One region of the Microbacterium sp. C448 genome, then DNA from elsewhere that is predicted to be linked to it. Evidence: predicted binding sites of a transcription regulator. Region 1 holds the regulator's gene; the other holds the start of a gene.
The links. The regulator LexA, encoded in region 1, represses DNA repair genes until DNA is damaged. The targets are predictions, from matches to a motif close to TCGAACANNTGTTCGA.

Region 1 (7,425 bases):
TCGTGCTGCACGTCGTCGACGCGGCACACCCCGACCCGGCGAGTCAGCTCGCGACGGTCCGTGACGTCATGGCCGAGGCGGGCGCTCGCGACGCCCACGAGATCGTCGTGTTCAATAAGGCCGACCTGATCGATGCGGATGACCGGATGGTGCTGCGCGGCCTTGTGCCGAACGCGATGTTCGTCTCGTCCCGCACGGGCGAGGGCATCGACGAGCTGCGCACCGCGGTCGAGGCGGCGCTGCCGCTTCCGGCCGTCGAGGTACACGCGCTCGTGCCCTACGACCGCGGAGACCTGGTGTCTGCGGCCCACGATTCGGGCCTCATCATCTCCGAGGGTCATGAAGAGGGCGGCACAGCGTTGCACGCACACGTCTCGGCCCGGCTCGCGGCCGAGCTGGCCCCCTTCCTCCGCTGACCGCTTCCGCTGCCCCTCAGGACTCGAGGGGCAGCACGGGCACGCCCGGCGCCGCGAACCCGAACACCTGCCCGAGAAAGCTCAGCTCGCTCTCGAGCGCGTGCTGGATCGTTTCGGCACGACGGAAGCCGTGCGACTCGCCCTCGTAGACCACGAGCGCGTGGCTGATTTCTTTTGCCGCGAGGGCATCGCGCATGGCGTAGGCCTGCGCGGGCGGCACGACCGGGTCATCCGCTCCCTGCAGAAGCAGCACGGGCACGCTGAGGTTGTCGATACGTCTGAGCGGGGATCGCTCTTCGTAGACAGACTCGGCTTCCGGGAGCGGCCCCACGAGCCCGTCCAGGTAGTGCGCCTCGAAGTCGTGCGTGTCTTCGGCGAGGGCGCGGAGGTCCGCGACGCCGTAGCGGCTGATGCCCGCCGAGAATGTCTTCGACGTCGTCAGCGCGGACAGGACGGTCCATCCGCCGGCGGATCCGCCCTTGATCGCCAGGCGCGCGGCGTCCGCCATTCCCACCGCGACGAGGCCCTCGGCCGCGGCGACGACATCCTGGACGTCGACGATTCCCCACTTCCCGGCCAGCCGCTCGCGGTAGGCGCGTCCATAACCACTCGAACCGCCGTAGTTGACATCGAGCACACCGATGCCGCGACTCGTGAAGTAGGCGACAGCGGGGGATGCCTCGCCCGCGACGTGGGCGGTAGGCCCGCCGTGAACGGTCACGATGTAGGGCGGGCGCTCGTCGGCGGGGCCGTCCACGCCCGGATTGGTCGGTGGGTAGGCGAAGGCGTGCACGGCGCCGCCGGGTCCATCGAACGTCATCGCGATAGCTTCGGGCAGCCATCCGACGCTTCTCGACGAGACCCCACCGCGAAGCGGCCGTGCGGATGCCGGGTCGTCGACGTCGACCAGCCAGAGTCCTGACGGTGTCGTCGCGCCCGCGCCCGTGATGAGAGCGCGAGTGCCCCTCACATCTCGAATCAGCACCTGGGCAGACAGGGGCGTCGGAATCGCTCGAACCGAGCCATCCGTGTTCTCCACGACAAGTTCGTCGCGGCCATGCGTGCGCACAGCCAGAAGCCGACCGTCTTCGAGCGGGGCGAACCACCGAGCGCCCAGGTTCCACAGCGGCCCGCCGGTGTCGGTGTCCGATTCCTCGGCCGCGGTCGGTTCGGCGAGGCCGCCGAGCCGACGACGCTCGAGCGTCCACCGGCCGGATCGGTCGGTCGTGTAGGTCAGCTCGTCGGGACCCGTCCACTCGGGTTGCAGAACGGATTCGTGGGATCCGCCGGCGACGATGCTGGTCTCGCCGCTGCGGGTGTCGAGTACGACCAGCTGGGTGGCATCCCACGGCATGTTCGGATGGTTCCACCCGATGTACGCCAGCCGGTCGCCATCCGGCGAGAGACGCGGGTAGGCGAGAAAGTCGTAGCCGGCCGCGAGCGGAACCGGCGCGGAGGGGGAACCGCCCACCGCGGGGACGATCTCGACGATGTCGCGCGCGGGATAGTGCCCCTCGCGCGCGACCTCGCGTACGGCGAGCAGGCGCCCGTTCGACCACGTCAGGTCGCCGTACTGCGTGCCCGGGGCTTCCGCGGTCAGGGGGCGGGGCTCGCCGTCCGCCTCGAGGCGCCACACACGTTGATCCGACTGCTCGACGAAGAAGAGGATGCCGCGGTCATCCACCGTCCACGCGCCACCGCCGTACTCGTGGACTCGCGAGCGGGCGCTCCACGGTGCCGGCAGCACCACGTCCGCGTCGGCGCCGTGGTCGGCGTTACGGGGCAGACGCAAGATGGCCGTGCGACCACGCTCCGCGGGAAGCGACTCGCTCCACCACGCTTCGTCAGTGACGAAGCGCGCGCCGTCGATGCGGGGTGCGGACGTGGTGACCTCGGCGGCCGAGATGGGGGAGGGCCAGGTTCCGAAAGGCAGAATCGTGGTCATCACGACAGGCTACGCGGAGGGGCCGACGCCGCGTACGTGACGCCGGGTGCCCTACGTCGTGACGCGCTCGGACCCACTCAGCTCGGGCTCGGCGCGCTCGGGCTCATCCTGTACCGCATCGCTCTGCGCGAGCTCGGTCGCCCACCAGGCCAGGAGTGCGACGACCAGAACGAGCGAGACATCGCCGATCGAGAGCGGACGCAACGCCAAGAGCCAGAGGATTGCCAGCGCGGCGAGGGCCACCCGCACCAGGACGCGGTACGCGTACATCCAGCGGCCGACGCGGCCCGTGTCCACGCCGCTTGAGCGAAGCGTCGAGCGCAGCCGGTGGTTGATGCCTGCGGCACCGGTCCGGATCGCGATCGCCGCTGTGCTCCGCCCCTGTACCCATGCAAGAAGCGCGAGCAGAACACCGATCAGCGCGACCACCGCGGCGGTGTCACGCATCGCCGTGACGATCTGTTCGTAGATGGCATCGACGGCCGTGATCGGGAGAGCGAGTTGCGACGCCGCGATCGACGCAACCGTTGCGCCAATTGCGAGGGCAATGGCGAGTGTTCCGCCGCCGATGGCAATGGCTACACCCGTGCCGACGAGGGCGACGCTCTTCCGGCGTGCGAGGAGCACACCACCGACGAACAGGGCGAGTGTGATGAGCGGTAGCCACCATCCGACCGTCGCGGCGATTCCATAGACGATGCGAACGGTGACGAGCGCGTCGCTCTGAACGAGCACGATCGTGCGGTCGACGGAGGGGATAGCGGAGGCGAAACCGACGCCCTGCGCCACGAGCCGCTCCTTCACCTCATCGATGATCGGGGCCAGCGAGATGCCGACCTCGCCGGCGTCGCTGACGGTGACGGCCCCCGTCGGGGTCGTGCCCGTCGCGGCTGCGGCAAGCCCACGATGGCTCGAGCGGAGGGCCGTCTCCCAGACCGAGGCGAAGAGGTCGGATTCCACGAGCTGGGTCACGGATGTGCCGATCAGGCCGCGGAGCCCTTCCACCGCCGGACCGCGGAGCAGATCTATGGCGGCCGTGGCCCGAGGCGGCAGTCCGAGCCCACCGAGTCCGTCGAACAGATCGTCGGTCAGGCCCTGCAGGTCGAGCGACTCGTCGATCGCCACCGTCGCCTCGTCGACGATCAGCGCCTGCACGGCGGGATCCTGCGCCAGGGGAGCGAACGTAGCGACGAAGGCGGTCTCGTCGACGAGTTCGGTGCGTGCCCACGCCGACACGATCGACACGGGTACCAAGAGCGCCGCGACGACGATCACTGCGGCGGACAGGACTCCGCGCCACGTGCCCTTCCGCGGCCGCGAGACGCGGTCCGGGCGAGCGGGCGTCGCTTCGAGGCGCGAGCGAAGCCGTTCGTTCTCGGCTTCGAGTTCGGCGAGCCGACGCGCGACCTCCGCGTCGTTCGCGGAGGCGGAGGTGGGGTTGGTCACATCCCCTTATACCGCTCCCACGCCTGCGCGCGCAGGTTTTCCCGCAACAGCGCCCGGGGCCACCGCGGGTGGTCAGACTGCGCGCAGGACCGCGACGACTTTGCCGAGAACGCTCGCGTGATCGCCGAGAATCGGCTCGAATGCGCTGTTGCGGGGCAGCAGCCACGTGTGGCCGTCGCGCCGCCGGAAGGTCTTGACGGTCGCCTCGCCATCGAGCATGGCGGCCACGATGTCGCCGTTCTCCGCGTTCGCCTGCGTGCGCACGACGACCCAGTCGCCGTCGCAGATAGCGGCGTCGATCATCGACTCGCCCGAGACACGCAGCATGAACAGTTCGCCCTTGCCGACGAGCTGGCGGGGGAGCGGGAACACTTCTTCCACCTGCTGGTCGGCAGTGATGGGGACGCCGGCCGCTATATGACCGACGAGAGGGACCATCGCCGCATCGCCCACGGGCGGGGCCGTGTCGGCGGGATTCTCGGTCGCGGTACCGGGGAGATCGATCAAGATCTCGATCGCGCGGGTCTTGCCCGAATCGCGCCGGAGGTATCCCGACAGCTCGAGCTGGTTGAGCTGGTGGGTGACGCTCGAGAGCGAGCGGAGGCCCACGGCGTCGCCGATCTCGCGCATGCTCGGCGGGTAGCCGTGCGCCTGAACCGCGCGCTGGATCACTTCGAGGATTGCGAGCTGCTTGTCGCTGAGGCTCTTGCGGCGGCGCGTGCGCGCCCGTGGCCCGGCGACTTCTTCGGTGACGGACGCGTCGTCCGCGCTCGCCTCCGAGTCCACGTCCCTCTCGGCATCCGACTCCGCCAGCGCGGAGTCCCCGGGCTCAAGCGTCATGTCGTGCTCCTTCCGCCGTACGAGGCGTCGCTCTGAATGCGATGTCGGTGGTCCCTGGTGTACTGCTCTTGCACCAGCGCGACCATCGAAACACTATCCGGTCCGTGGGACATTTCGGCACATCTGTTCGAGCGTGTCGAACGATTTCGGGCCATTCGAAGCGCAATAAGGACTTGACAACATGAAATACTCGAAGATAACTTCGGAACACAACTTCGCATCCGGCTCTCCCGGCCGAGAGCCGGATGCGGAGCTGGACTCACGACCGGCCCGCCCGGACTCGCGACCACCACGCTCATCCCGCGCTACACAGCACCGCACGATCCAGGAGGACAAGATGACCACCGCACTCATGTCGATGCCATCGCACACTCGCCTGCGGCTGACGGCACGCGGACGTCGCGTCGTCGTGAGCTTGGTGTCGCTGCCCCTGGCAGCAGCAGTGTTCGTCGGTGTCCTCGCGAGTGGCGAGGCCCTCGCCTCGCGCAGTGTTTCGGCGTCGGCCGATGAGTTCACCACCGTGCTGGTCGAGCCGGGTGACACCCTGTGGTCGATTGCCCTCGAGGTGGCGCCGACCTCCGATCCGAGGGATGTCGTGGACGAGATCGTCCGCCTGAACGCGCTCGGTTCTTCGTCTGTCGTCGCCGGACAGAGCATCGCGATCCCGGCCGACCTCGCCTCCTAGGGAAGAACACCCAGTCGTCGCCCCTCGTCTCGCGCGTCGTAGCATGGGAGGGGTGAGCGCATCCCTCGAAGACCTTCCTCTCCGTGACGATCTCCGAGGGAAGATTCCCTACGGAGCCCCGCAGGCCAGCGTGCCGATCGCACTGAACGTCAACGAGAACACGCACCCGGTTCCCCAAGAGGTGGCGGACGACATCCTGGATGGCATCGCCGTCGCCCTTCGTGAGATCAACCGCTATCCCGATCGCGAATTCGACACGTTGCGTGAGGCTTTCGCCGACTATCTCGGGCATGGCCTGACTGCGCAGAACATGTGGGCGGCGAACGGATCGAACGAGGTGCTGCAGCACATCATGCAGGCCTTCGGTGGGCCGGGTCGCACCGTTTTCGGATTCGGCCCGACCTACTCGATGTACCCGCTCCTGGCGGCAGGGACCGGTGCGGGGTGGGTTGTGGGTGAACGCGGACACGACTTCACGCTGACCCCGGAGTTCGCGGCCGAGCAGGTCGCGCAGGCGGACCCAGACATCATCCTGTTGTGTTCGCCGAACAATCCCACGGGAACACCGCTGCCCATCGACGTCATCGAGGCGGTGTATCAGGCATCCCGTGGCGTCGTCGTCGTCGACGAGGCGTATTGGGAGTTCGCACCGCACGACCAGCGGTCGGCGCTGACGCTTCTGCACGATCGTCCCCGTCTCGCGGTCTCGCGCACGATGAGCAAGGCGTTCGCCTTCGCCGGTGCGCGCGTCGGGTATCTTGCGGCGAATCCCGCGTTCATCGACGCTCTCCGCCTCGTGCGGTTGCCCTATCACCTGAGCTCGCTCACGCAAGCGGCCGCGCTCGGCGCGCTGCGCCACGCCGACACCATGCTTGCGATGGTCGACGACATCGTCGCGCAGCGTGACCGCATGGGTGCGACCCTGTCCGCGCTCGGATACGAACCGTACGAGTCATGGACCAACTTCATCCTGTTCGGTGGCGTGAACGATCCCGCCGCGACCTGGCGCGCGCTGTTCGAGCGTGGCGTGCTTGTTCGCGACGTCGGACTTCCCGGCACGCTGCGTGTCTCGGCGGGCACAGAGGATGAGACCACCGCGTTCCTCGACCAACTCGCGTCGATAGACTCGCAGGCATGAGCGAGCGCACGGCGAGCAAGACTCGTCGCACGAGTGAGTCATCCGTCGACCTCGAAATCAACCTCGATGGAACGGGTCGCTCGAGTATCGACACGACGGTTCCGTTCTTCGACCACATGCTCACGGCGTTCGCGAAGCACTCGCTCACCGACCTGACCGTGAAGGCGACGGGCGACACGCAGATCGACGCACACCACACGGTCGAGGATGTCTCCATCGTGCTGGGCATCGCGATCCGCGAGGCGCTCGGCGACAAGGCCGGTATCTCTCGCTACGGCGACGCCCTCGTACCGCTTGATGAAGCCCTTGCGCAGGCGGTCGTCGACATTTCGGGTCGTCCGTACCTGGTGCACACCGGTGAGCCCGCCGGGTTCGAACACCACCTGATCGGTGGCCACTTCACCGGGTCGCTCGTGCGCCACACGTTCGAGGCAATCGCGTTCAACGGTGGTCTCACGGTGCACATTCGCGTGCTCGAGGGGCGCGACCCTCACCACATCGCCGAGGCCGAGTACAAGGCCTTCGCCCGTGCCTTCCGCCAAGCCAAGTCGCTCGATCCCCTCGTCGAGGGGATCCCGAGCACCAAGGGTGCACTGTGACGGACGCGGATTCCGGAGAGCGTCGACCTCTCGTCGCCGTCCTCGACTACGGGTCCGGCAACGTCCACTCCGCCGTCAAGGCGCTGCAGGCGGCGGGCGCTGACGCGCGTCTGACGTCGGACCCTCAGCTCGTGCTCGAGGCCGATGGTCTTCTCGTGCCCGGCGTCGGTGCTTTTCGCGCTGTCATGGAGGCGCTGCGGGCGAGCGGCGGGGACCGACTGATCGACCGGCGTCTCGCGGGCGGACGCCCCGTGCTCGGCATCTGTGTCGGCATGCAGGTGCTGTTCGAGCTGGGTGTCGAGCGCGGCGTGGACACCGAGGGCATGGGGGAGTGGCCGGGTGTCGTCCGCGAACTC
Region 2 (5,240 bases), on a different contig from region 1:
GCGGCGATCGCTGCCTCGACGGAATTCGGGTCTTCGGTCGTGCTCACGGGGGCTCCATCGGTCTCGCGGCGGTCGCCTCGGGTTCGAGCGACCCTCACGATGTTACCGGTACCATCCGATTTGCGCGAGAGTCCGTCCGCCGCTGGGGAGTTCGTTCAGTCGCCGAGCGGAATCGCAGAATCGCGCACGACGAGCACCGGAGGCTCAGCGAACGCCTCCCCCGGCGCGCCGACGACCTCAGCGACCACCCGCCGCGCTTCGGACGCGAGGTCGAGTCGCACCGTCGTCAACGCGGGCAGGTAGAACGCGGAGTCGGGATTGTCATCGAACCCCACGACCGAGACCTCGCGGGGCACGTCGATGCCCTGAGCACGCAGTCCCGCCATCAGACCGAGCGCCATCTGATCGTTCGCAACGGCGAGCGCAGTGGGCGCCTGTGCGCGCCCGAGGGCTTCGGCGACCGCCTCTGCGAGCGCATACCCGGCAGCAGCACTCCAGTCGCCCTCCCACCGGTCGGCGAGGGTCAAGCCTGCGGAGTCAAGCGCGTCAGCCACACCCCGGGAACGAGCCGTCGCCTCGAGCCAGTCACCCGGGCCCGCGACCTCCGCAATTCGTCGATGCCCGAGGTCGATCAGGTGCGCCACCGCGAGTGCCGCGCCCGCCGACTGAGTCGCCACACCGGTGCCGCCGTGCAGGGCGACGATCGGAACACCGGGCGCCGCCGCGGTGGCCGCCTCGAGCGTGCGCGTGTGGGGTGCGACGAGCACGATGCCGTCGACGCCCTGCGCGAGCAGGTGCTTTACCGCGGCTTCGACCGACGACGCATCCGCGGCGTCCGCGTAGGCCGTGGCGATCCAGCGCCCTCCCGTTCGGGCCGCCGCCTCGAGAGCGGCGACCCCTTCGGCGGGTCCGTAGAGGGCGGCATCGGATGCCACGACGCCCAGGGTGCGCGATGTGCTGGTGCCCAGGGCTCTCGCGGCGTTGTTGATGCGATAGCCGAGCGCCTGGATCGCATCGAGTACCCGCTGACGCGTTTCGGGGCGGATGTGCGGATGACCATTGAGCACGCGCGACACCGTCTGCGTCGATACTCCGGCGTGCGCGGCGACGTCGCGGACCCCGACGGCGCGCACGGGGGCGGGCTGCGTCATCTGTCATCCCCTCCTTGGGCTGTGCCTCAGCGTAGTGATAGTACATGTGTACTATTTGTTTGCTTCTGCCGTAGCTTTTCATCGTATCTTTGTGCTACGCTCGATCTGTGATCGAAGTCCTCGAGCATCCGCAGACATCGTCGACGAGCGTGTCCATGGAAGAGTCGCTGGGCTTTCTGTTCGATGATCTCCAGGGTGATCAGTTCGCGTCGATCCGGCACGATGCGCGTCGTGCGGCCGGTATCGCGGAGGCGATCGAGATCGCGCGTCGGCATCCGTACGTCTACACGGACATCGTCGGGCGAGACGGCGAAGACCTGGCCGAGCGTGGGGTTCTGCTCGATCTGTCTCTGCGTCTGAACGTGTCCGAGCAGACCCTCCGGTCCCACGCGTACACGGCATCGGCCGCATCCGAGTCGTTGCCGTGGCTGTGGCGTCGCGCCCTCGACGGCTTCGCGCCTCTCGTACTCGTCGATGCGGTCGTCGCGGGAGCCGCCCGGCTGCGTGCTGCGGACGGTGCCTCTCCCGAAGAGATCGCGGAGGCCGAGTCGGCCATCGCTGAACTTGACGCAGCCACATCGGAGTGGGTCCTGTCCTGCACGCGCGCCGCATTCCGCGCACGCCTCAAGCGGCTGCTCGAGCGCCTCGACACCCGTCGCTCCGAGGTACGCCACGCCGCTGCAATGCGCGATCGTCGCGTCTGCATCGAGCACGTCGACGACGGGATGTCGTGGGTCTCTGCCCTCGTACCGACCGTCGACGCGGTGGCCCTCGGTCGTCGCCTGGACGCGACCGCAAAGGCGACGTCGAAGGATATCCGCGAGCTGCGCACCCGCGATCAGATCCGCGCCGACCTGTTCGCGTCATGGTTGAAAGGCGACGGGACGGCGACCGCGGTCAAGACGAAGGTCTTCGTCACCGTGCCGGTTTCCCTGCTCGCGGGAGAGGGGACGACGGCGGGCGCAGGTGGCGACCTCGCAGCCCGGCTGGCCGGGCTCCCCCGCGAGGATGCGGAGCTCGTGGGTCACGGTCCCATCGATCCACTCACGGCCGCTCAGCTCTTCAGCGATGCCAAGGCCTTTCACCGCGTGATCACGGATCCGGTACGCGGGGTCGTGCTCCAGATGGACCGCCGCACGTATCGCCCGACAAAGGCGCAGCGGGATTGGCTCGTCCTGCGATACGGAAGGTGCGCTCGCGATGGCTGCACGCGCCTCGCCCTCGACGCCGACATCGATCACGACAAGCCCTGGGCTCTGGGAGGGAAGACCGACGAGGTCAACCTGCGCCCGCTCTGTCCTCCGGATCATCAGCACCGGCACATCACCAAGTTCCGGTTCATCACACGAAGCGACGGCACGGTCAGGGTGGAGACTCCCACGGGATACGTGAGTTCCGCTCCGCCGCCGTTCTGACCGAGCGCGCTTCACCCGCCCTCGCACGGCACCCGTGTGCGAGCCTGGAGACATGCGCATCGCTCTCACTGGTTCCTCCGGCAAGCTCGGTTCCGTCGTCCTCAATGAACTGCGCGCCGCCGGGCACGACGTCATCGGCATGGATATCGTCGGGCAACGCGGGCCCGGATTTGTTCGTGTCGACCTCACCGACTACGGCCAGGTGGTCGATGCCCTCACCGCCGTCAACGACCAGCACGACGGCTTCGACGCGGTGGTCCACCTGGCTGCCATCCCGGCTCCCGGCATAGCGCCCGATATCGCGACGTTCCACAACAACATGCCGAGCACGTTCAACGTCTTCTGGGCTGCGATCCGCCTGGGCATCACCCGGATCGTCTACGCATCGAGCGAGACCGTGCTCGGTCTGCCCTTCGATGTGCCGCCGCCCTACATCCCGGTGGACGAGGAGTACCCCGCCCGCCCTGAGTCCGTCTATTCGCTGGTCAAGCACCTCGAGGAGCAGCTCGCGATCGAGCTCGTGCGGTGGCATCCGGATGTCTCGATCACCGCACTGCGCTTCTCGAACGTGATGGTGCCCGAAGATTACGAGGCGTTCCCCTACGACGCCGACCCGCGGGATCGCAAGTGGAATCTCTGGGGCTACATCGACGCGCGCGACGGCGCCCAGGCCATCGAGCGCGCACTGCAGGTTGCTCCCCCGGGCTTCGACCGCTTCATCATCGCGGCGGCCGACACCGTCACGACCCGGCCGAACGCCGAGCTCCTCGCCGAGGTCTTCCCCGACGTGCCCGTCCACGGCGACCTCGGCGAGCACGACACGATGCTCTCGATCGTGAAAGCACGGCGCCTGCTCGGCTACGACCCCCAGCATTCCTGGCGCGACTGACCCCTACTCGCCTCCGTCGAACAGACCGCCATCCAGGACCCAGTTGTATCGCAACCGCAGCGCACGCTCGGTGCTCGCGACGAGAGTCGCGACGACCAGCGAGATGTTCGCCCACGCCGGCAGATGAATAGGGCTCGCGAAGGTGCCGATGTTGTCGGCGATCAGCGGAATGTGTGAGATCTCGTCGATGATCTGCGGCACACCGAGAACGAGCGCGATCACGAGGATGATCAACGACGCGGACCCTATCGCGCGACTCAGGACAGGGTGAGCACGCTCGAGACGAGCACGACGACCCTCTGCGGAGGCCTGATCGGGAGTGAGCTGCCGCTCCGAACCATCCGGGGTGACGTAGTGACACCGTTTGATCCCGAAACCCGAGACAACGACCTCGATCTTGCCGCCGGGCACGGTGAACGTCGCCGGAAGTTTCGACGTCGCCTCATGGACTCCGTCGCGGTAGAGCTTCGCGAGTACGGTGCCGTTCGAGTCGCCTCCGTGGCGGACGTCGACCGTCCACGTCTGACGGGAGCCGTCCGGACTGACAAGACCCAGATGGAAGACGGAGCGCGAGAACAGCTGCCACCAACGAAAGCGAGGTAGTGGGTGCCCATCTCCGGGCTTCACCGACCTTTTGAGCATGTGCTTCAGACTCCCACGACGTAGGTCATGGCCGCCCAGATCGACACCGTGGTCACGGTTGTCCAGACGACGATGGCCACCGCCTGCCAGAGCAAGACCCACCCTCGCCGAGTTCCGCTGGCGACCAAGATCGCGGACGTGAACTGCGTCGGGATCGCGAGGGGGCCCAGGATGCTCGCGCCGGGCACGCCGAACCGAACCAGCCACCGCTTGAAACGCTGACGCCCCTTCGACTCTGACTTGCTGGGCGCCGCGTCGTCCTGAGAAGCGCTGGCGCGGTTGACGACGGCGGTCCGCGCCCTCGACGTGAGCAGCACCACGACCAGAACACACAAGAAGTTGCCGGATGCCGCGGCGATCGCGGCGACGATCGGATTGAGCCCGCCGACGATTCCGATCATTGCCGCGACCTCGCCCTCGACGAACGGAATGGTCCCGGCGAGCATCACGATGAGAGGGCGGAGGATCTCGGGGACCTGCGCGACCATGTCCTGGAAGTTGGTGACGAGCTCCTGAAGAGGGTTCATGATTTACGAGTAGAAACCGTGTTCCGACAACACAGTCAAATCGGGCAGAATCGACCGGATGGCATGGAGCACACGCGAGCTCGCGGATCTCGCCGGTACGACCGTCAATACGGTGCGGCACTATCACCGCGTCGGGCTTCTCGACGAGCCCGATCGGATGTCGAACGGGTACAAGCAGTATCAGGTTGAGCACCTCGTGCGGCTGCTGCAGATCCGGCGTTTGAGGGATCTGGGCGTACCGATCGAACAGATCGAACAGGTCGGACAAAGCGGCGATACGTCCTCGCAGGCACTAGAAGCCATCGACGCGGAACTGGCGTTGAGCATCGAGCGCCTACAGCGTGCGCGAGCCGAGATCGCCGCGATCTTGCGGGGCTCCTCGGCGACCGACGTTCCGAGCGGCTTCGAACATGTCGCCGCCGGGCTGTCCACCTCAGACCGGGCGCTGATCCTCATCTATGAACAGTTGTACGACGAGGACGCGATGGCGGACGTACGACGGATGCTCGAGGCCGAGCGCGACCAGGCGACCGAGGACTTCGATGCGCTCGCGCCGGATGCAGACGAGGATGAGCGACGTCGACTCGCCGAGAGATACGCGGTGACCCTGGCGCGC

Region 2: MIC448_RS09460 (HNH endonuclease signature motif containing protein) is a predicted target of LexA. The motif match lies at 1,190-1,205, and genes of this name have one in related genera.

What each region holds. Positions count from the first base shown of each region.
Region 1 covers NZ_HG779591.1:11,170-18,594, forward strand. Annotated here, with positions in the region: gene hflX (GTPase HflX) at 1-416, shown strand, start outside; gene MIC448_RS00930 (prolyl oligopeptidase family serine peptidase) at 433-2,361, opposite strand; gene MIC448_RS00935 (hypothetical protein) at 2,413-3,807, opposite strand; gene lexA (transcriptional repressor LexA) at 3,880-4,647, opposite strand; gene MIC448_RS00945 (LysM peptidoglycan-binding domain-containing protein) at 4,985-5,332, shown strand; gene MIC448_RS00950 (histidinol-phosphate transaminase) at 5,385-6,470, shown strand; gene hisB (imidazoleglycerol-phosphate dehydratase HisB) at 6,467-7,069, shown strand; gene hisH (imidazole glycerol phosphate synthase subunit HisH) at 7,066-7,425, shown strand, end outside.
Region 2 covers NZ_HG779691.1:15,333-20,572, reverse strand. Annotated here, with positions in the region: partial or broken gene MIC448_RS09470 (class II aldolase/adducin family protein) at 1-47, opposite strand, end outside; gene MIC448_RS09465 (LacI family DNA-binding transcriptional regulator) at 156-1,151, opposite strand; gene MIC448_RS09460 (HNH endonuclease signature motif containing protein) at 1,259-2,566, shown strand; gene MIC448_RS09455 (NAD(P)-dependent oxidoreductase) at 2,619-3,455, shown strand; gene MIC448_RS09450 (hypothetical protein) at 3,459-4,097, opposite strand; gene MIC448_RS09445 (small multidrug efflux protein) at 4,103-4,624, opposite strand; gene MIC448_RS09440 (MerR family transcriptional regulator) at 4,683-5,240, shown strand, end outside.